DNA from 3 places in the Peribacillus sp. GL_122 genome. Region 2 is predicted to be linked to each of the others. Evidence: a T-box and tRNA genes for the amino acid it is inferred to sense, from the RefSeq annotation. Region 2 holds a T-box; the other regions hold tRNA genes.

Region 1 (6,498 bases), 620 kb from region 2:
GAAGTGAGAATGCCGGTATGAGTAGCGAAAGAAGGGTGAGAATCCCTTCCACCGAATGCCTAAGGTTTCCTGAGGAAGGCTCGTCCGCTCAGGGTTAGTCGGGACCTAAGCCGAGGCCGAAAGGCGTAGGCGATGGACAACAGGTTGATATTCCTGTACCACCTATACATCGTTTGAATGATGGGGGGACGCAGAAGGATAGGGTAAGCGCGCTGTTGGATATGCGCGTCCAAGCAGTTAGGCCGGAAACGAGGCAAATCCCGTTTCCATTAAGGCGGAGCTGTGATGGCGAGGGAAATATAGTACCGAAGTTCCTGATTCCACGCTGCCAAGAAAAGCCTCTAGTGAGATGTAAGGTGCCCGTACCGCAAACCGACACAGGTAGGCGAGGAGAGAATCCTAAGGTGTGCGAGAGAACTCTCGTTAAGGAACTCGGCAAAATGACCCCGTAACTTCGGGAGAAGGGGTGCTTTTTAGGGTGAATAGCCCAGAAAAGCCGCAGTGAATAGGCCCAGGCGACTGTTTAGCAAAAACACAGGTCTCTGCGAAGCCGCAAGGCGAAGTATAGGGGCTGACACCTGCCCGGTGCTGGAAGGTTAAGGGGAGAGGTTAGCGCAAGCGAAGCTTTGAACCGAAGCCCCAGTAAACGGCGGCCGTAACTATAACGGTCCTAAGGTAGCGAAATTCCTTGTCGGGTAAGTTCCGACCCGCACGAAAGGTGTAACGATCTGGGCACTGTCTCAACGAGAGACTCGGTGAAATTATAGTACCTGTGAAGATGCAGGTTACCCGCGACAGGACGGAAAGACCCCGTGGAGCTTTACTGCAGCCTGATATTGAATTTTGGTACAGCTTGTACAGGATAGGTAGGAGCCTGAGAAGCCGGAGCGCTAGCTTCGGTGGAGGCGTTGGTGGGATACTACCCTGGCTGTATTGAAATTCTAACCCGCGCCCCTTATCGGGGTGGGAGACAGTGTCAGGTGGGCAGTTTGACTGGGGCGGTCGCCTCCTAAAGAGTAACGGAGGCGCCCAAAGGTTCCCTCAGAATGGTTGGAAATCATTCGTAGAGTGTAAAGGCACAAGGGAGCTTGACTGCGAGACCTACAAGTCGAGCAGGGACGAAAGTCGGGCTTAGTGATCCGGTGGTTCCGCATGGAAGGGCCATCGCTCAACGGATAAAAGCTACCCCGGGGATAACAGGCTTATCTCCCCCAAGAGTCCACATCGACGGGGAGGTTTGGCACCTCGATGTCGGCTCATCGCATCCTGGGGCTGTAGTCGGTCCCAAGGGTTGGGCTGTTCGCCCATTAAAGCGGTACGCGAGCTGGGTTCAGAACGTCGTGAGACAGTTCGGTCCCTATCCGTCGCGGGCGCAGGAAATTTGAGAGGAGCTGTCCTTAGTACGAGAGGACCGGGATGGACGCACCGCTGGTGTACCAGTTGTCTTGCCAAAGGCATAGCTGGGTAGCTACGTGCGGACGGGATAAGTGCTGAAAGCATCTAAGCATGAAGCCCCCCTCAAGATGAGATTTCCCATGGCGCAAGCTAGTAAGATCCCTGAAAGATGATCAGGTTGATAGGTCAGAGGTGGAAGCGTGGCGACATGTGGAGCTGACTGATACTAATAGATCGAGGACTTAACCAAAGCTTTAAAAAAATGAAATACCTTCTTATTATCTAGTTTTGAAGGAATGAAAATTTCTTCTTGCATTTTCTCAAAAAGACGTTATAATAATATATGTCTTGAAAAAATGTTAAAATTGTTTGGTGACGATAGCGAAGAGGTCACACCCGTTCCCATTCCGAACACGGCAGTTAAGCTCTTCAGCGCCGATGGTAGTTGGGGGTTTCCCCCTGTGAGAGTAGGACGTCGCCAAGCAGTTTCATATGGAGGATTAGCTCAGCTGGGAGAGCATCTGCCTTACAAGCAGAGGGTCGGCGGTTCGATCCCGTCATCCTCCACCATTTTACACCTGCCGGTGTAGCTCAACTGGTAGAGCAACTGACTTGTAATCAGTAGGTTGGGGGTTCAAGTCCTCTTGCCGGCACCATTTTAAGATAGTACAAGCACGAGCCATTAGCTCAGTTGGTAGAGCATCTGACTTTTAATCAGAGGGTCGAAGGTTCGAATCCTTCATGGCTCACCATTTTATATGCGGGTGTGGCGGAATTGGCAGACGCACCAGACTTAGGATCTGGCGCCGCAAGGCGTGGGGGTTCAAGTCCCTTCACCCGCATCTTTCATGCGGAAGTAGTTCAGTGGTAGAATACAACCTTGCCAAGGTTGGGGTCGCGGGTTCGAATCCCGTCTTCCGCTCCACTTTTCGTATGTGCCGGGGTGGCGGAACTGGCAGACGCACAGGACTTAAAATCCTGCGGTAGGTGACTACCGTACCGGTTCGATTCCGGTCCTCGGCACCATCATAATATGCGCCCGTAGCTCAATTGGATAGAGCATCTGACTACGAATCAGAAGGTTGTAGGTTCGACTCCCGCCGGGCGCACCATGTTTTTATTGCGGGAAGTAGCTCAGCTTGGTAGAGCACTTGGTTTGGGACCAAGGGGTCGCAGGTTCGAATCCTGTCTTCCCGACCACGTGATTTTTAATGAATGGGGCCTTAGCTCAGCTGGGAGAGCGCCTGCCTTGCACGCAGGAGGTCAGCGGTTCGATCCCGCTAGGCTCCACCATTTTTCAATCAGATACTTATATTATATTGGCGGTGTAGCTCAGCTGGCTAGAGCGTACGGTTCATACCCGTGAGGTCGGGGGTTCGATCCCCTCCGCCGCTACCAATAAATATAAGGACCTTTAGCTCAGCTGGTTAGAGCAGACGGCTCATAACCGTCCGGTCGTAGGTTCGAGTCCTACAAGGTCCACCATATTCACTTTTCAAAAGCCATGGAGGTATACCCAAGTTCGGCTGAAGGGATCGGTCTTGAAAACCGACAGGGGAGTCAAATCCCGCGGGGGTTCGAATCCCTCTACCTCCTCCATTTTTTCAAAAAAGCAACAAGTTGTTTTGAAACACCCTTACATAATGGATGTGGACAAAACGATATACACGAAAACTTGATGCAAATCGTTTCATTATTACCGTCGCGGGGTGGAGCAGTCCGGTAGCTCGTCGGGCTCATAACCCGAAGGTCGCAGGTTCAAATCCTGTCCCCGCAATTATTAGGTCCCGTGGTGTAGCGGTTAACATGCCTGCCTGTCACGCAGGAGATCGCGGGTTCGATTCCCGTCGGGACCGCCATTCTTTAAATTTGATACATATGTGGCTCAGTAGCTCAGTCGGTAGAGCAAAGGACTGAAAATCCTTGTGTCGGCGGTTCGATTCCGTCCTGAGCCACCATATTTCAAAAAATTACGGCGATTGTGGCGAAGTGGTTAACGCACCTGATTGTGGTTCAGGCATTCGTGGGTTCGATTCCCATCAGTCGCCCCATTTCGCGGGTGTAGTTTAGTGGTAAAACCTCAGCCTTCCAAGCTGATGATGAGGGTTCGATTCCCTTCACCCGCTCCAAATATGGGCCTATAGCTCAGCTGGTTAGAGCGCACGCCTGATAAGCGTGAGGTCGATGGTTCGAGTCCATTTAGGCCCACCATATTCATTGTTCCGCAGTAGCTCAGTGGTAGAGCATTCGGCTGTTAACCGAACGGTCGTAGGTTCGAGTCCTACCTGCGGAGCCATGGGGAAGTACTCAAGAGGCTGAAGAGGCGCCCCTGCTAAGGGTGTAGGTCGCGCGAGCGGCGCGAGGGTTCAAATCCCTCCTTCTCCGCCAGTTGGCCCGTTGGTCAAGCGGTTAAGACACCGCCCTTTCACGGCGGTAACACGGGTTCGAATCCCGTACGGGTCATAACAAAAAAGGAAGCATACATTCATGTATGCTTCTTTTTTTCATTTCTTTTCATTGATATAACTATCTTTTTGTTTATAGGGAATGTCTCCAAGATTGGATTCTATATTTTCTTCTTCAAGTGTATCTTCATATTCCTTTTGCTTTTTGTTCGTTATATTCACTCTATTTTTTCCTTCGATATTATTTGCGGCAAATCCTTCATAGTCTTCAGGAAACCCGTTCGTTTCATCCTCGGTTTTATAAAGGTCATTATAATTATCATGATCTCCTGTGTAATCGGATGGTGTTTCGGATGTACCGAATTTGGCAACTTCACCAAAGCTATCTTCTTTATCCACCATTTTGATTCCATGACGATTTTCAAAATGATCACCCTTGGATGGAATCAGTATTTCCTCTTCCACAGGCCGGTCTTGTGAAAGTGGCCGTTCTGGGGCGTGCTCGACACAGTAGAGGGTGCTTGGGATCGCTTCAAGCCTCTCGATGGGGATTTCCCTATTGCAGGTTTTACAATGGCCATACGAACCTTCCTCCATGGCTTTCAAAGCTTCATCGATTTTCTCCATTTCGGATTGTGCATGCTCATCGAGTGCTTGATTCCGTTCCATCTCGAATAGTTCGGTTCCTAGGTCAGCAGGATGATTATCATAGGCTGATAATTCCCCTACGGATTCGGTCTGGCTTTTCTCCAGAACGGATTGTTCATCATTTTGAATTCTATTACTTAGCTCATTTTTTTCTTGAAGCAGTTCTTTTTGAAATTTTTGCGTTTGTTGTTTCGTTGCCATATCGGATTCACTCCTTCTAAAGTCTAAATCTCATTTTATAATGGTAGGATGGTTGTATTATCTATTACCCGAATCGGGGTATAGGAAAACAATATGGAACGGATGATAGAAAAAAAGGACTGAGCGATGAGCTCAGTCCTCGGAGATTATATAAGATAGCTGATGAATAATCCAATGGCCATGAGTAAGCCAAAGAAGGTGTTCGTTTGTGCCGTGGCTTTCATTGCTGGCACCATCGTGATCGGCTGCGTTTTACCTACGAAGCCTTTGATTGCGGCCAGGGCTTTCGGGATGCTTAGGAAGGCAAGGAGGATCCACGCCGTTACGCTTCCGGTAAGGACTAGCCCAACTAGCCATAGATAAGAGAAGGCGAACATGATTGCCATGAATGTCAAGGCGTTTTTCCGACCCATGACTACCGGCATCGTTTTGCGGCCATGTGCCTTATCTCCGTCATGGTCACGTAGGTTATTGGATAAGTTGATCAATCCGACCAATATTCCACTTGGAATGGCAATTAAGATAGCTGTTGAAGAAACATCACCGGTTTGAATGAAAAAGGCGATCAGGATTATCAAAAAGCCCATGAACAATCCAGAAAAAAGTTCCCCGAATGGTGTATATGAAATGGGCAGGGGGCCGCCTGTATAAAGATAGCCGACAAGCATGCAAACCAGTCCTACTGCAGCAAGCCACCAAGATGATGCGGCACAGATATAGATTCCAACTATCAAGGCGATGGCATACATGCCAAGGGCCAAGTTCATGATTAGTTTGGGGGTCATCCCATGACGGACGATCCCGCCGCCAATGCCTACGGATTCCTCCGTATCCAAGCCTCTCTTGAAATCATAGTATTCATTGAATAAATTGGTTGCAGCTTGAATCAGGATACTTGCAATCATCATGGCAGCGAATAATAACCAATTCACTCCATCTTCCAAAAGTGCAATAACAGTTCCAAGTAAGACTGGGACAAAAGCTGCGGTTAGTGTATGTGGACGAATTAACTCCCACCAAATCTTCCAGGTCCGTTTAAGGGGAAGTCCGTCGTATTCTGTTTGCATTATTTCTCTCCTCAAAATCATTATTGGTTCTCTCGAAATTATAACAAATATTGAAATGTTGCACAAAAGGTAATCCTAATAAATACAGGAAAAGTGGGCAAGGGTGATATTTGGAATTCATGGATGGGGCATTTCCAGAATCAAGGATATTTCTCTACATTCGCTAAGATTCATATAATAAGGAAAAAAGCAGGAAAGAATCGTTTGGTAAAGGGGCGTTTTATTGACATGAGGTTCAAGGGAGGTGTATCTTTAAATAGGTTAAAAAGCTTTTAAAATGTACATTTGGGGGGATTTTTTTGGCTATCTCAGAGGAAACTGAACAGTTTCAGGGACTGGCTTCAGCTATACAAAAGGCGAAGGACTTGAATGATCAAGTTCTATTCAGTCATATTAAGAAAGTTAATTGCAACAACCCCCTTTCATTTTATCAAGCTGGAAGAGAACGGTACGCGGGTGAGCGCTTTTTCTGGGAGGACCCTGCAAAGGAAATAACCATCACCGGTTTAGGCAATGTTAAGAAACTCAAAGCGGCATCGAATGCCGAACGTTATAGAGAAGTCGAAAAGAGCTGGATCAAACTGCAGAATACTGCTGTCAAAACAGGAGTGACCGATGTAGAAGCGACAGGTCCTATACTGTTTGGGGGCTTTTCTTTTGATTATGAAACTAACAGTACACTCCTGTGGAATCAGTTCGGGGACAACCTGTTTTATATACCTGCCTTCATGCTGTCAATAGTGGGGAATCAAGCTTACTTAACGACAAACTTACTTTGTTCG
Region 2 (6,498 bases):
AAACTGTATATAACCATTTTCCTTCCTGCTTGAATATTTTTTTCGTATCCTGCCAAAATTCTTTGAATTTCTTCGGATCATCCTTTTCCTTTGGTACCTTTATAAAGAAAAAGACCAAGACAATAGATATTAAACTGAAGAATGAAATCGAGAAGAATGGTAAAAACCAGATAAATGCAGCAAACAGGGAACCCAATATTGGACTAAGCACTTTCCCAAATGTATTCGAGGTTTCTATGATACCCAGACAAGAACTCGTTTTTTCATCATCATCCTTGTATAAATCCCCCACCAGAGGCAAAATGATAGGCGAGGCACCAGATGCCCCAATCCCCTGCAATACCCTCCCGATGATGATCCATGTATAGGGATTTTCCATTTTCCATGAAGCATAACCTGCGACCAAGCCACCAATAAGGGCTAGGATCAGACTTGGCAGGATCACCATCTTCCGTCCGAATCGATCTGATAAATAACCTGCTATGGGAATTAAAAAAATGGATGCAACGGAATAGCTTGTTATTACCATGCTTGATTGAAATGAAGATATCCCCACCTTATCCTCGAAAATGGGCAAAACCGGGATAAGCATTGAATTTCCAAGTGTCATCACCAATGGAATTGATGCCATACTGATCAGGCACCACACGCTTACATCTTTATTTTGCTTCTCATGACCTTCCATACTTACACTCCTCATCCATTATAAAAGCAACTTATTGCATAAAAGGTAACCATTTGTGAAATCAATATGTTTTGCATCATTTTTTAGATGTCTTAAATTATTATGTTATAGCTTTGATGGATTTATTCAGTAGCGCTTTTCCCAAAATTACCCCTTTTGACCTTTAAAATATTCTTCTCTTTTTTTTTACATTTGTTATCGACTAGGTGAACAGCAAACGAGACTATGATTCACCGTACCCACTCAAAAAAGGACTAAAAAGGTGGTACAAGTCCAATTGTTTGAATACATTCAAATAAGCGAAGATGTATCAAACGATGAGGTGATGAATTGGGTGTTTTTTTCAGCTATGTATTATTAGGTTTATCACTGGCGGCTCCTATCGGACCCATAAACGCTGCTCAATTGGACAAAGGAATCAAGAAGGGTTTTTGGCATGCCTGGATTTTTGGCTGGGGTGCCATTTTAGCGGATTTTGTTTTTATAGCCCTCGTCTTTTTCGGTGTCGTCCACTTTTTGGACAACCCCTTCATGAAGACATTTTTATGGCTTTTTGGATTTTTCGTCCTGACCTATACCGGAATCGAAAGTCTGCTAAGTGCAGGTAAGATTGAAGTGAATGCACGAAAAGCGAAAGATTCCCTTTTTTCTTCATTCCTGACAGGATTCATCATGTCCCTTTCGAATCCTTTATCCATTTTGTTTTGGCTGGGGATTTATGGATCCATTCTCGCAAACTCCGCTTCAAAATATGATATGGATCATTTACTTTTTTACAGTTCAGGTATCCTTGTCGGCCTCTTAACCTGGGATTTCGCAATGGCCATCATCGCCAGCACCTTCAGACGCTTTTTATCCAAACCCATTCTAATGGGCATCTCGATCATTTCGGGTATATCCCTTATAGGGATTGGCATTTACTTTGCCATCCAAGCAGCCAAGGTTTTATTTACATAAGCATTTACTCGTGAGTTCGTATTAAATAGATAAAACAGGCCGCCTATTTTATTATCCTTCTTTGTCCATGCCGGACACTTATCCCCCATTGTTCATAGCCTGAAAGGGTAAACACAAAGTATAATCACGGTTATTACTTTTATAATGTTCCATACTTTACTGTTCCATATTATTACGATAATTCTTATGCTAATTTGCCTTATTATGATGACAGACTGCCAGTACAAACACTGGTTCCAGTAACCACTATTCAGAGCCATTTAAACGCAGGCCGACAAGGTCATTGTTTCAGAGGTTTTTTGGGGTAACACCTTGCACACCTTTATTTTAATGGGGAAATAATGCTACTGGTATGGCACAGATACTTGAAGGTGGCATTCCAAATGAAGTTCATCATACAGATATAGTTGGATTACAATACCTAGGATTAACCTGCCCTGGCGGCGGGCACGGCAGCCCGGGTCGTAACTGTTTCCAGCAGTTCATTCCGGGCGTTGGCTGGGTATGGATTTGTAGATAGAAAAAAGACAGCCGGATTTATTCGGCTGTCTTTTTTTATCCAAACATTATCTAAGGAGCATTTACTCGTGAGTTTCGCGCATTTACTCGTGAGTTTCGTGCATTTACTCGTGAGTTTCGTGCATTTACTCGTGAGTTTCGTGCATTTACTCGTGAGTTCCGGATTAGGCTGCGTTCTTGTTAGATGCTGCGTTCTTTTATTTGCTGGGCCATTTTCTTGATGAACGTTTCTATTGCGACATTTTCAACTTCTTGTTCCCCGTATTTCCGGACATTCACTTCATTTTCTTTCTCTTCTTTATCTCCAAGAATCAGCATATATGGGATTTTTCCCAACTGTGCTTCCCTGACTTTATACCCCAGCTTTTCATTCCGATCATCAATTTTCACTCTTATGCCTTGATTCTTCAGTTCTTTTTGAACCTTTAAACAATAATTCAAATGAACTTGTGAGACAGGGATGATCTGTACTTGCACCGGGGCAAGCCATGCCGGAAAAGCACCGGCAAAGTGTTCTATCAGAATTCCAAAAAAACGATCGATCGATCCAAAAATGGCACGATGAATGACGACCGGACGAACTTTTTCATTATTTTCATCGATGTAATTCAGATCAAATTTGTCGGGCATTTGAAAATCAAGCTGGATTGTTGCACATTGGTGGCTTCGTTTTAATGCATCTTTAATATGAAAATCAATTTTCGGTCCATAAAATGCTCCGTCCCCTTCATTTACTTGATAATGTATCCCGATGCTTTCCAGAACATTTTTCAAGGCTGTTTCAGAAGCTTCCCAAAGGGAATCATCGCCCATTGAATCCTCTGGACGCGTCGAGAGCTCCACGGAATACTCGAATCCAAAAGTGCGATACACCTTATCAATCAGATGAAACACTTGTTTAATTTCGCTTTCGATTTGATCCTGCCGAACATAGATGTGGGCATCATCCTGACAAAATGTACGGACCCGCAGCATCCCGTTCAATGCACCGCTATATTCATGACGGTGGACTTGACCGAATTCGGCCATCCGGATTGGCAAATCCCTGTAAGAATAAAGACTGTTTTTGAAAATAAGCATATGACCCGGACAGTTCATTGGCTTCATCGCGAATTTTGTTTGATCCACCTCAGTGAAGTACATATTCTCATGGTAATGATCCCAGTGACCCGATTGTTCCCATAACCGCTGGTTCATCATGAAAGGAGTCCGAACTTCGTCGTAATCAGCTTCAGTCTGAAGCTCCCGCGAGAATTTCTCCAATTCATTTCTAACGATTTGCCCTTTCGGTAAATAAAACGGCATTCCAGGGGCTTCCTCCGAAAACATGAATAACTCCAACTGCTTCCCTAATTTACGGTGATCACGTTTGGCTGCTTCTTCCAGGAATTCAAAGTATTCCTGTAGATCCTTTTTCTTTCGGAATGCCACGCCATACACCCTTTGAAGAACTTCATTTTGATTGTCTCCCCGCCAATAGGCACCAGATACACGAGTCAATTTGAACGATTTTACAAATGATGTGGATGGAAGGTGCGGCCCTCTGCAAAGATCGACGAATTCCCCCTGTTGATAGAGCGTTAATTTTTGACCATTAGGGATGTTCTTTGCTATATCCAACTTGAATGACTCCCCTCTGCCCTCGAATAACTTCACAGCTTCTTCATAAGTCACTTCGATCCTTTTGATTTCCAGATTTTCACTTATGATATGTTCCATCTCTTTTTCAATAGCTTGTAGATCTTCTGGGCTCAAAGGATGGTCTAACTTAAAATCATAGTAAAAACCATCTTCCACGACTGGCCCCATTCCTAATTCCACATTTTGGTACAATCTTTTCACTGCCTGCGCCAAAACATGCGCCGATGTATGTCGTAATACTTGTAATCCTTCATCCGAATCCAGAGTCAAAATCGATAGTTCTGCATCATCATTCAGCTTGTGACTTAGATCAACCAGTTGCTTATCCAGTTTTCCTGCTACTGCCTTTTTCCTTAAACTTGAACTGATGGACCCTGCCACACTTTCCACTGTCATCCCTTGCGGATATTCCTTTTGCTGCCCATCCGGGAATTGAACTTTAATCATTTTTTCACCCATCACATAAACACCCCTTTTTAAGTAATAAAAAACGCACCCATCCCTAAGTAAGGGACGAGTGCGTTTACCCGTGGTTCCACCCAATTTCCCATAAGCAAGAAACACTCATGGCTCTGGAGCTTGTAACGCAGCTTAGACGATATCAGTTACTTTTGTTCACCGATATAGCTCAAAGGCGGTAAAACATTTTCCTAAGCCAGGAAGTTCGCAGCTTCTCTTCCCTCTCTGAAGACCGTAAAAATGATTCATGTCCTTATCATGGCAATATTTTTATATATAAAAAAACGCACCCATCCCTAAGTAAGGGACGAGTGCGTTTATACCCGTGATTCCACCCAATTTCCCATAAGCAAGAAACACTCATGGCTCTGGAGCTTGTAACGCAGCTTAGACGATATCAGTTACTCTTGTTCACCGATATAGCTCAAAGGCGGTAAATCAGTTCCCTAAGCCAGGAAGTTCGCAGCTGCCCTTCCCTCTCTGAAGACCGTAAAAATGATTCATGTCCTTATCATGGCAATAATTATAATAATAAAAAACGCACCCATCCCTAAGTAAGGGACGAGTGCGTTTATACCCGTGATTCCACCCAATTTCCCATAAGCAAGAAACACTCATGGCTCTGGAGCTTGTAACGCAGCTTAGACGATATCAGTTACTCTTGTTCACCGATATGGCTCAAAGGCGGTAAAACATTTTCCTAAGCCAGGAAGTTCGCAGCTTCTCTTCCCTCTCTGAAGACCGTAAAAATGATTCATGTCCTTATCAATGCTTCTAAAATGAAAATGGATTTTTATATTGTTATATATATTACAATATATTCCCATAAGTGACAACCTCAAATTTTTTAATTTCATTGCAAACACCGAATTGGTATAATTAGTAAAAAAGGAGTCTCTATGAAACGTTTAAGCAATTGGTCTATCGTATTTGCAGTGATTGGTACACTATCATTTTGCTGTTCCCTTGCTTTACCAAAAGCCTCCGAGCAGCTTATGATTTCGGGATTCGGTGCGTTAGTTATTGGTATGTTATGCAGTTTCGGGGCCATGTATAAAAATGAAAAAGGAAAGTCGAAATTTTTGGCTGTGGCTGCATTCTTTCTTTTAAGTTTCATTCTCGTTTGGAATGAACCATTTCAAATTGTCAGGCTCTTGACCTGGATGAAAAATTAATCAAAATGAAAAACCCGTTTGCCATGACGGGTTTTTTGATTGGTTCAATCTTCATCGGCTATCGTTCGATTTGATTTCTTTAATCTAAGCCATAGCGCAAGTCCAGTGGACCAAAGAATTAGCGCGCATCCAAAGCCGAGCAATGATAACGGTGCAAGGATTTGATGCTCCCCAAACATGACAGTATCTGGCACAATAAGCAATGTGATAAGCGCCAATAAACAGAGAAGCACTCCTGTTGCATAGTAAACCTTGATTTGGAAAAGTGACGCCAAAGGTAAAAAATGAATCCCTACAATAATGGCGATGACTCCCGGTATAAGATCGGTCTGATTGATCAAGTTACAGACGGCAATGGCAATCCCAATCAGCACCGCTTCGGCAATGAAGACCATATTAAACAAAAATCCGATACGCTTCAGACGCCTAGCCCCATTTTCTGAAACTTGATTGGACATTTTTTGTGATGCATGAATTAATGAAATGCCTTCGATAACCATTATGATTCCTACGATTATGGCTGCGAGTTCCACGTAGGGAACCCCCCACCCCTGCAATCCCATTATACCAGTACCTGCCCACAGTGTACCGAAGACCGCCATGAAAATGACTCCAATTCCAGAACCGCGATAAGCCTCTTTCATCCTCATTTTCCTTTCATCCACAGTAATAAAAGTACATAGATTAATAGTATTGCACACCTTCCCCAATTATTCAGTTATAAAAAATGGTTTATTGAAAAAATTACCATGATGCGAATTTTAATAGAAAATTGCCGCTTTAGTCGATATAACTGGATTTTCGTCGATATATCTCTATTTTCGGAGATATAACTGGAATTTCGTCGATATATTTCTACTTTCGACGATATAATTGCCGTTTTCGTCGATATAATCCTATTTTCGGAGATATAACTGGATTTTCGTCCGATATCGTCTAATTAAAGTCCATAAAAAAAACCTGAGTCCCCAAAGGGATCTCAGGATTTTATCTATTCATATCAAGCCACATCTGATTTATCAAATTGACAATCTTTTAATGATATTAATTTGGTCTTGTGAT
Region 3 (6,498 bases), 2.0 Mb from region 2:
TTGAATCAACATGTCCCATGTAATTTGGTTCGTTTCGTAAACTCAGCAACATTCATTCTTTCGCGTACTTCGTGCGCTTCGGGCAATCACTTTTGCCTTTGGAAAAGTCGCCTGTTATATACATATCTACTTTCACCTGGTGAGTTAAAATGCACAAAAGATAAAGATTGACAACACTTTTATCGTGACTCATACTAGAAGTGACTTAATGACAGAATATTAAGAATAGTGGAGGGGTAATTATGAATAAGATTTTCGTTCCTAACGCAATCGCCACTTTAACAAGTCTTTTCTATAGTTCGACTACAATGAATGAGTATCTAGCAATGAGAACCGCTCAATTCTACATTGAAGACCTGAAGTTATTGCAAGACGTGGAAGCTGTTGCCTTGGCAATTGAAAATCAAAATGCTTTCGCTTTAATGTCTAAATTTAAATTATTTGATTATAAGGCTGCTGAAGAAATTGAAATCGCACTATCCTCTTCTGGCTATACGGAAGCAGAGCTAAGTGCTATGAATATTGAAATCTAAAATCATTGACCAATCTGTTAATGGAACGAATGGTAGAGTTAATACTCTTTGATCCATTCGTTTTATTATTAATCGTAAGATCAAACGTACTCTATACTATTCTGATAAAATAATTATTTAATGGATAATATAAAGCGTGAATGACGTCACACTATTCGGTTGTATTCGTAAGATTCATATTCAACGTGTTCACCGCTTGAACGTTTGTAAGTTATTGTTTTCCTATGTAGCTTAGAATGGACGGATATTGAAAATGATAGAATATCCCCCTCCCGAACACTAGTATTTAGAAATACAATAATAAGAATAAACAATAATAAGACGCCGCCCGCGTGGGAAGCGTCTTTTTCTTTTGTTTGTTCTGCATTATTAAAAATATCAAATAAGTATAAGGGAAGCCCATATACCTCTTGGGTTTCTCCTATTATTATAAAAAAATCAACATTAACATTTAACACAGCCATAAAAAACTCCCTTCCAAGTCGACTATTATGAACATCATGCCTTGTCCACTTTTTTTACAGTCTACCTGAAAAGGGTAACATCAAGTCGAAGTCAGACATTACCTAGGTCGGAAAAATATAACAGCATTTTCAGCCTGAGCGTTTACAAACCCATTCCTAACCATACATAATACAACATCACTTATAGGAGCACCTACCCGTAGGAACTTTCTACACGGGGATGCGCTTCCGATTATTTCAATTTTAGCAATATTCTCAAAGTTTTCTTCATCTCTTACTATAATGACTACATCTGGACGCTTATTACTCATACAACCACCTCCTTTTGATGTCATAAATTAAATTATTCAGATGTACATGAAGTTGTCGCGGCTTTTTATTAATAAATTTCTAGGAAATAATTATCATTTTAAAGCAATGGGAGAGTCGCTAGATTCTTATCGAATAAACTTCACCGCGAGGTTGCCACGGAGATCAATCGGCAGCTTTGTTCCGCTAACAGGTAACGTTAGTTCAAACAACCGCCCTTTCAGTGGGCGTTTTTTCTAGGGCGAAAATCAAAACATTCTGATTTAACATAGCCTAAATAAAAACGCACGACTAAAAATCCGTGAAGACACGAAAAAACGGCTTTCCAATTAAGGAAAACCGCTTTATATCGTCGTTCTAAGATACCGGTGGCCGGGGTCGAACCGGCACTCCAATAGAAGAAAGGCGACCAATTTGCGGTCTTCTTCTACTTACACGGACGTATCGCCAATGCGCCTGTTCATATAGTCAACAGTAGTCTCAGGATACTCTGTATTGGTTTCCAATAAAAAATTTTATATCCATATGGTTACTTAATAGTTTAAGATTATTTGTTAATATTTTATGTTATTATCATAATGGTTAGCTTATCCATAAAAGGATGTAACTGAAATGAGTGATAATCGAACTATGACTCGGAGGAACTTATAATGAATAAATTTAGATGGTCAATGGTTGGACTTATAGTAGCTGCAGCAGCTATTTCAGTAATAATAACAATCAATCAGAACGCTAAAAATTATGAAGCAAAGCAAGAAGATACGGCTCCTGTTTTGGAGACAACGGAAGTGGAATACGAGACAACTGAAGAAGAAGATACGGAAGTAGAAACAATAAAAAATGAAAAAATTCTATATGAACTAGGTCTTGGCCCATCTTCAAAAAGAGAAGACGTTATGAAAACAATGCACAGTATGACTCATCAAAAAGTAGTTTCTGAAGAAAAATGGTACAACCTTGAAATGAATTCTGAAAACATCAATGCAGTCTATGAATTCATTAATGATAGCGAAGTTATTGACTATAAAAGTGAATTGCTAAGAATCGTAGGAAACTGGAAAGAAGGAAACTTCGACAATATAGTGGAAGATCACAATTACCTTTGGGGAGAACAAAATGGAAATGTCGGTAAAGCTACTGGAACTCTTACTCCTGAAGAAGAAGCCCAATTTATTAAAGCAAACTTTGAATAGTCATTACAAATCGAGCCCCTATTGTTTATATTAATATAAACAATAGGGGCTATTTCCGCTGACCCCCGAAGTGAAAATTTGATTCGCGGATTTATAATTCAGCAGATTCAGAGATATTCGCCCCCTGCCTTGGGGTAAATCGGTCATACCCCGGCTGCCACTCCCGATACACACGCATATGTCTTCGTTGGCACACGAATTGCTTTATTATTTTATTCATTTCGTTGTATGAAGCACGCAATTCTAGTTAACATAATAGACATTCGAGGCAGTCGATATGCAACACAAACCGCGTCATAACAACGTTTGTGCACAACGGATTATTATCGAATATACACTTATGTAAACATCGTTGATTTAACGCGATTTATACTACGCTAATAAGGGCGATGTACCCCGCTATACTGCATAATGCTGTCGGCCATTCCGTGTATAGGACACTGCATAAACGGTAAGCTGAGCCCCGGAGTTTCAGACGCCTATACCCACGAGGAGCACCGTGCAGGTGAAACGCCCCTCAGCCCTGGTATACGCCCTGTATTCGGAATACTTCGGAATGATCCCGTATCTTATCCTTTTAATACTCTCGGTAACAATTATTGACCGCCTTTGCTATGTCTAATTTAATCGTGTAATGCGTCGAAATGACGAAAGCTCATTCCGGTAGTATTTTATCGTATGTTCACGGATATTCCTTATTTCCCCATCCTTCAAAAACAACGCCAGTGCGTCGTCGAAGTCAAGGAAATCTGACCGCATGCTCCCACGCAGCTTCGAAATATCTTCCGTTGCTAAATCGTTATTACTCTTTTCCTTGCCAATTTTCGCCACTCCAGTACGGTTAATTACCCGATACAGCGCGTACGATTCGCCGCGTACGACTTTTACCTACAAAATCGTGCGCATACAACGAAAAAACGGCGACCTACCATTGCGGGTAGATTGCCGTCAAATCGACGTTTATATTAACGTATGTGATACCGGTGGCCGGGGTCGAACCGGCACTCCAGAGGAACACGATTTTGAGTCGTGCGCGTCTGCCAATTCCGCCACACCGGCATGTATGTTGGAGGCGGCAACCGGAATCGAACCGGTGGTAAAGGTTTTGCAGACCTCTGCCTTACCGCTTGGCTATGCCGCCAACGTTTTTGGAGCGAAAGACGGGATTCGAACCCGCGACCCCAACCTTGGCAAGGTTGTATTCTACCACTGAACTACTTTCGCATATGGCTGGGCTAGAAGGGATCGAACCTTCGCATGACGGAATCAAAATCCGTTGCCTTACCGCTTGGCTATAGCCCATTAACGTTGTATTCATTATATCACATTTATTGAAAAATGGGGCGACTGATGGGAATCGAACCCACGAATGCCTGAACCACAATCAGGTGCGTTAACCACTTCGCCACAACCGCCATTATAAGATTGAAATTGGCAGGGGTAGTAGGACTCGAACCCACACTGGAGGTTTTGGAGACCTCTGTTCTACCTTTAAACTATACCCCTATAAGATGGTGGAGGGGGGCAGATTCGAACTGCCGAACCCTAAGGAGCGGATTTACAGTCCGCCGCGTTTAGCCACTTCGCTACCCCTCCGCATATGGATGAAACATGGTGCCGGCAAGAGGACTTGAACCCCCAACCTACTGATTACAAGTCAGTTGCTCTACCAGTTGAGCTACACCGGCACTACAATGGTGGCTCAGGACGGAATCGAACCGCCGACACAAGGATTTTCAGTCCTTTGCTCTACCGACTGAGCTACTGAGCCAAACAATGAAAATGGCGGTCCCGACGGGAATCGAACCCGCGATCTCCTGCGTGACAGGCAGGCATGTTAACCGCTACACCACGGGACCATAGATTGCGGGGACAGGATTTGAACCTGCGACCTTCGGGTTATGAGCCCGACGAGCTACCGGACTGCTCCACCCCGCGACGTTAATAATGTTGCTATTAGGAATCAAGTTTTCGTGTTTAGCGTTTCAATAGGATGGATAATCAAACCCATTATGTAGAAACAACTTGTTCTTATTGAAAAATGGTGGAGGATGACGGGATCGAACCGCCGACCCTCTGCTTGTAAGGCAGATGCTCTCCCAGCTGAGCTAATCCTCCAATATGTTGTCTTAATGGTGACCCGTACGGGATTCGAACCCGTGTTACCGCCGTGAAAGGGCGGTGTCTTAACCGCTTGACCAACGGGCCAGGTATAAAATGGCGGAGAGCAAGGGATTTGAACCCTTGAGACAGGGTTACCCGTCTACACGATTTCCAATCGTGCTCCTTCGGCCACTCGGACAGCTCTCCAATAATGGCTCCGCAGGTAGGACTCGAACCTACGACCGTTCGGTTAACAGCCGAATGCTCTACCACTGAGCTACTGCGGAACAATATAAGCTTGGCGACGTCCTACTCTCACAGGGGGAAACCCCCAACTACCATCGGCGCTGAAGAGCTTAACTGCCGTGTTCGGAATGGGAACGGGTGTGACCTCTTCGCTATCGTCACCAAACATTGTTAGCATTTTCAAGACATATATTAGTATAACATCTTTTTGAGAAAATGCAAGAAGAAATTTTCATTCCTTCAAAACTAGATAATAAGAAGGTATTTCATTTTTTTAAAGCGTTGGTTAAGTCCTCGATCTATTAGTATCAGTCAGCTCCACATGTCGCCACGCTTCCACCTCTGACCTATCAACCTGATCATCTTTCAGGGATCTTACTAGCTTGCGCCATGGGAAATCTCATCTTGAGGGGGGCTTCATGCTTAGATGCTTTCAGCACTTATCCCGTCCGCACGTAGCTACCCAGCTATGCCTTTGGCAAGACAACTGGTACACCAGCGGTGCGTCCATCCCGGTCCTCTCGTACTAAGGACAGCTCCTCTCAAATTTCCTGCGCCCGCGACGGATAGGGACCGAACTGTCTCACGACGTTCTGAACCCAGCTCGCGTACCGCTTTAATGGGCGAACAGCCCAACCCTTGGGACCGACTACAGCCCCAGGATGCGATGAGCCGACATCGAGGTGCCAAACCTCCCCGTCGATGTGGACTCTTGGGGGAGATAAGCCTGTTATCCCCGGGGTAGCTTTTATCCGTTGAGCGATGGCCCTTCCATGCGGAACCACCGGATCACTAAGCCCGACTTTCGTCCCTGCTCGACTTGTAGGTCTCGCAGTCAAGCTCCCTTGTGCCTTTACACTCTACGAATGATTTCCAACCATTCTGAGGGAACCTTTGGGCGCCTCCGTTACTCTTTAGGAGGCGACCGCCCCAGTCAAACTGCCCACCTGACACTGTCTCCCACCCCGATAAGGGGCGCGGGTTAGAATTTCAATACAGCCAGGGTAGTATCCCACCAACGCCTCCACCGAAGCTAGCGCTCCGGCTTCTCAGGCTCCTACCTATCCTGTACAAGCTGTACCAAAATTCAATATCAGGCTGCAGTAAAGCTCCACGGGGTCTTTCCGTCCTGTCGCGGGTAACCTGCATCTTCACAGGTACTATAATTTCACCGAGTCTCTCGTTGAGACAGTGCCCAGATCGTTACACCTTTCGTGCGGGTCGGAACTTACCCGACAAGGAATTTCGCTACCTTAGGACCGTTATAGTTACGGCCGCCGTTTACTGGGGCTTCGGTTCAAAGCTTCGCTTGCGCTAACCTCTCCCCTTAACCTTCCAGCACCGGGCAGGTGTCAGCCCCTATACTTCGCCTTGCGGCTTCGCAGAGACCTGTGTTTTTGCTAAACAGTCGCCTGGGCCTATTCACTGCGGCTTTTCTGGGCTATTCACCCTAAAAAGCACCCCTTCTCCCGAAGTTACGGGGTCATTTTGCCGAGTTCCTTAACGAGAGTTCTCTCGCACACCTTAGGATTCTCTCCTCGCCTACCTGTGTCGGTTTGCGGTACGGGCACCTTACATCTCACTAGAGGCTTTTCTTGGCAGCGTGGAATCAGGAACTTCGGTACTATATTTCCCTCGCCATCACAGCTC

What was found. A T-box is a leader RNA that pairs with one kind of tRNA and senses whether it is charged. The one in region 2 lies ahead of thrS (threonine--tRNA ligase), so its partner is inferred to be a tRNA-Thr.
Region 1: it has a tRNA-Thr gene. The T-box ahead of thrS (threonine--tRNA ligase) is inferred to sense a tRNA for this amino acid. The anticodon was not compared.
Region 3: it has a tRNA-Thr gene. The T-box ahead of thrS (threonine--tRNA ligase) is inferred to sense a tRNA for this amino acid. The anticodon was not compared.

The regions. Positions count from the first base shown of each region.
Region 1 is NZ_CM174415.1:5,153,399-5,159,896, reverse strand. It holds rRNA gene AC3ISB_RS25100 (23S ribosomal RNA) at 1-1,645, shown strand, start outside; rRNA gene rrf (5S ribosomal RNA) at 1,764-1,879, shown strand; tRNA gene AC3ISB_RS25090 (tRNA-Val) at 1,890-1,965, shown strand; tRNA gene AC3ISB_RS25085 (tRNA-Thr) at 1,976-2,051, shown strand; tRNA gene AC3ISB_RS25080 (tRNA-Lys) at 2,072-2,147, shown strand; tRNA gene AC3ISB_RS25075 (tRNA-Leu) at 2,156-2,237, shown strand; tRNA gene AC3ISB_RS25070 (tRNA-Gly) at 2,246-2,320, shown strand; tRNA gene AC3ISB_RS25065 (tRNA-Leu) at 2,333-2,421, shown strand; tRNA gene AC3ISB_RS25060 (tRNA-Arg) at 2,431-2,507, shown strand; tRNA gene AC3ISB_RS25055 (tRNA-Pro) at 2,519-2,595, shown strand; tRNA gene AC3ISB_RS25050 (tRNA-Ala) at 2,613-2,688, shown strand; tRNA gene AC3ISB_RS25045 (tRNA-Met) at 2,717-2,793, shown strand; tRNA gene AC3ISB_RS25040 (tRNA-Ile) at 2,804-2,880, shown strand; tRNA gene AC3ISB_RS25035 (tRNA-Ser) at 2,902-2,994, shown strand; tRNA gene AC3ISB_RS25030 (tRNA-Met) at 3,099-3,172, shown strand; tRNA gene AC3ISB_RS25025 (tRNA-Asp) at 3,179-3,254, shown strand; tRNA gene AC3ISB_RS25020 (tRNA-Phe) at 3,278-3,353, shown strand; tRNA gene AC3ISB_RS25015 (tRNA-His) at 3,371-3,446, shown strand; tRNA gene AC3ISB_RS25010 (tRNA-Gly) at 3,451-3,524, shown strand; tRNA gene AC3ISB_RS25005 (tRNA-Ile) at 3,530-3,606, shown strand; tRNA gene AC3ISB_RS25000 (tRNA-Asn) at 3,617-3,691, shown strand; tRNA gene AC3ISB_RS24995 (tRNA-Ser) at 3,693-3,783, shown strand; tRNA gene AC3ISB_RS24990 (tRNA-Glu) at 3,787-3,858, shown strand; gene AC3ISB_RS24985 (TraR/DksA C4-type zinc finger protein) at 3,900-4,649, opposite strand; gene AC3ISB_RS24980 (1,4-dihydroxy-2-naphthoate polyprenyltransferase) at 4,796-5,716, opposite strand; gene AC3ISB_RS24975 (isochorismate synthase) at 6,016-6,498, shown strand, end outside.
Region 2 is NZ_CM174415.1:4,530,802-4,537,299, forward strand. It holds gene AC3ISB_RS21935 (MFS transporter) at 1-685, opposite strand, end outside; gene AC3ISB_RS21940 (LysE family transporter) at 1,016-1,642, shown strand; gene thrS (threonine--tRNA ligase) at 2,342-4,249, opposite strand; T-box leader at 4,309-4,530, opposite strand; T-box leader at 4,562-4,785, opposite strand; T-box leader at 4,816-5,039, opposite strand; gene AC3ISB_RS21950 (hypothetical protein) at 5,161-5,436, shown strand; gene AC3ISB_RS21955 (DUF7010 family protein) at 5,481-6,086, opposite strand; gene AC3ISB_RS21960 (amino acid permease) at 6,437-6,498, opposite strand, start outside.
Region 3 is NZ_CM174415.1:785,963-792,460, reverse strand. It holds gene AC3ISB_RS03835 (hypothetical protein) at 243-533, shown strand; gene AC3ISB_RS03830 (hypothetical protein) at 680-997, opposite strand; gene AC3ISB_RS03825 (hypothetical protein) at 1,096-1,308, opposite strand; gene AC3ISB_RS03820 (DUF6241 domain-containing protein) at 1,957-2,499, shown strand; tRNA gene AC3ISB_RS03815 (tRNA-Leu) at 3,478-3,558, opposite strand; tRNA gene AC3ISB_RS03810 (tRNA-Cys) at 3,567-3,640, opposite strand; tRNA gene AC3ISB_RS03805 (tRNA-Gly) at 3,649-3,723, opposite strand; tRNA gene AC3ISB_RS03800 (tRNA-Gln) at 3,727-3,801, opposite strand; tRNA gene AC3ISB_RS03795 (tRNA-His) at 3,839-3,914, opposite strand; tRNA gene AC3ISB_RS03790 (tRNA-Trp) at 3,932-4,005, opposite strand; tRNA gene AC3ISB_RS03785 (tRNA-Tyr) at 4,012-4,095, opposite strand; tRNA gene AC3ISB_RS03780 (tRNA-Thr) at 4,112-4,187, opposite strand; tRNA gene AC3ISB_RS03775 (tRNA-Phe) at 4,195-4,270, opposite strand; tRNA gene AC3ISB_RS03770 (tRNA-Asp) at 4,283-4,358, opposite strand; tRNA gene AC3ISB_RS03765 (tRNA-Met) at 4,364-4,437, opposite strand; tRNA gene AC3ISB_RS03760 (tRNA-Val) at 4,542-4,617, opposite strand; tRNA gene AC3ISB_RS03755 (tRNA-Glu) at 4,633-4,707, opposite strand; tRNA gene AC3ISB_RS03750 (tRNA-Ser) at 4,718-4,809, opposite strand; tRNA gene AC3ISB_RS03745 (tRNA-Asn) at 4,815-4,889, opposite strand; rRNA gene rrf (5S ribosomal RNA) at 4,899-5,014, opposite strand; rRNA gene AC3ISB_RS03735 (23S ribosomal RNA) at 5,131-6,498, opposite strand, start outside.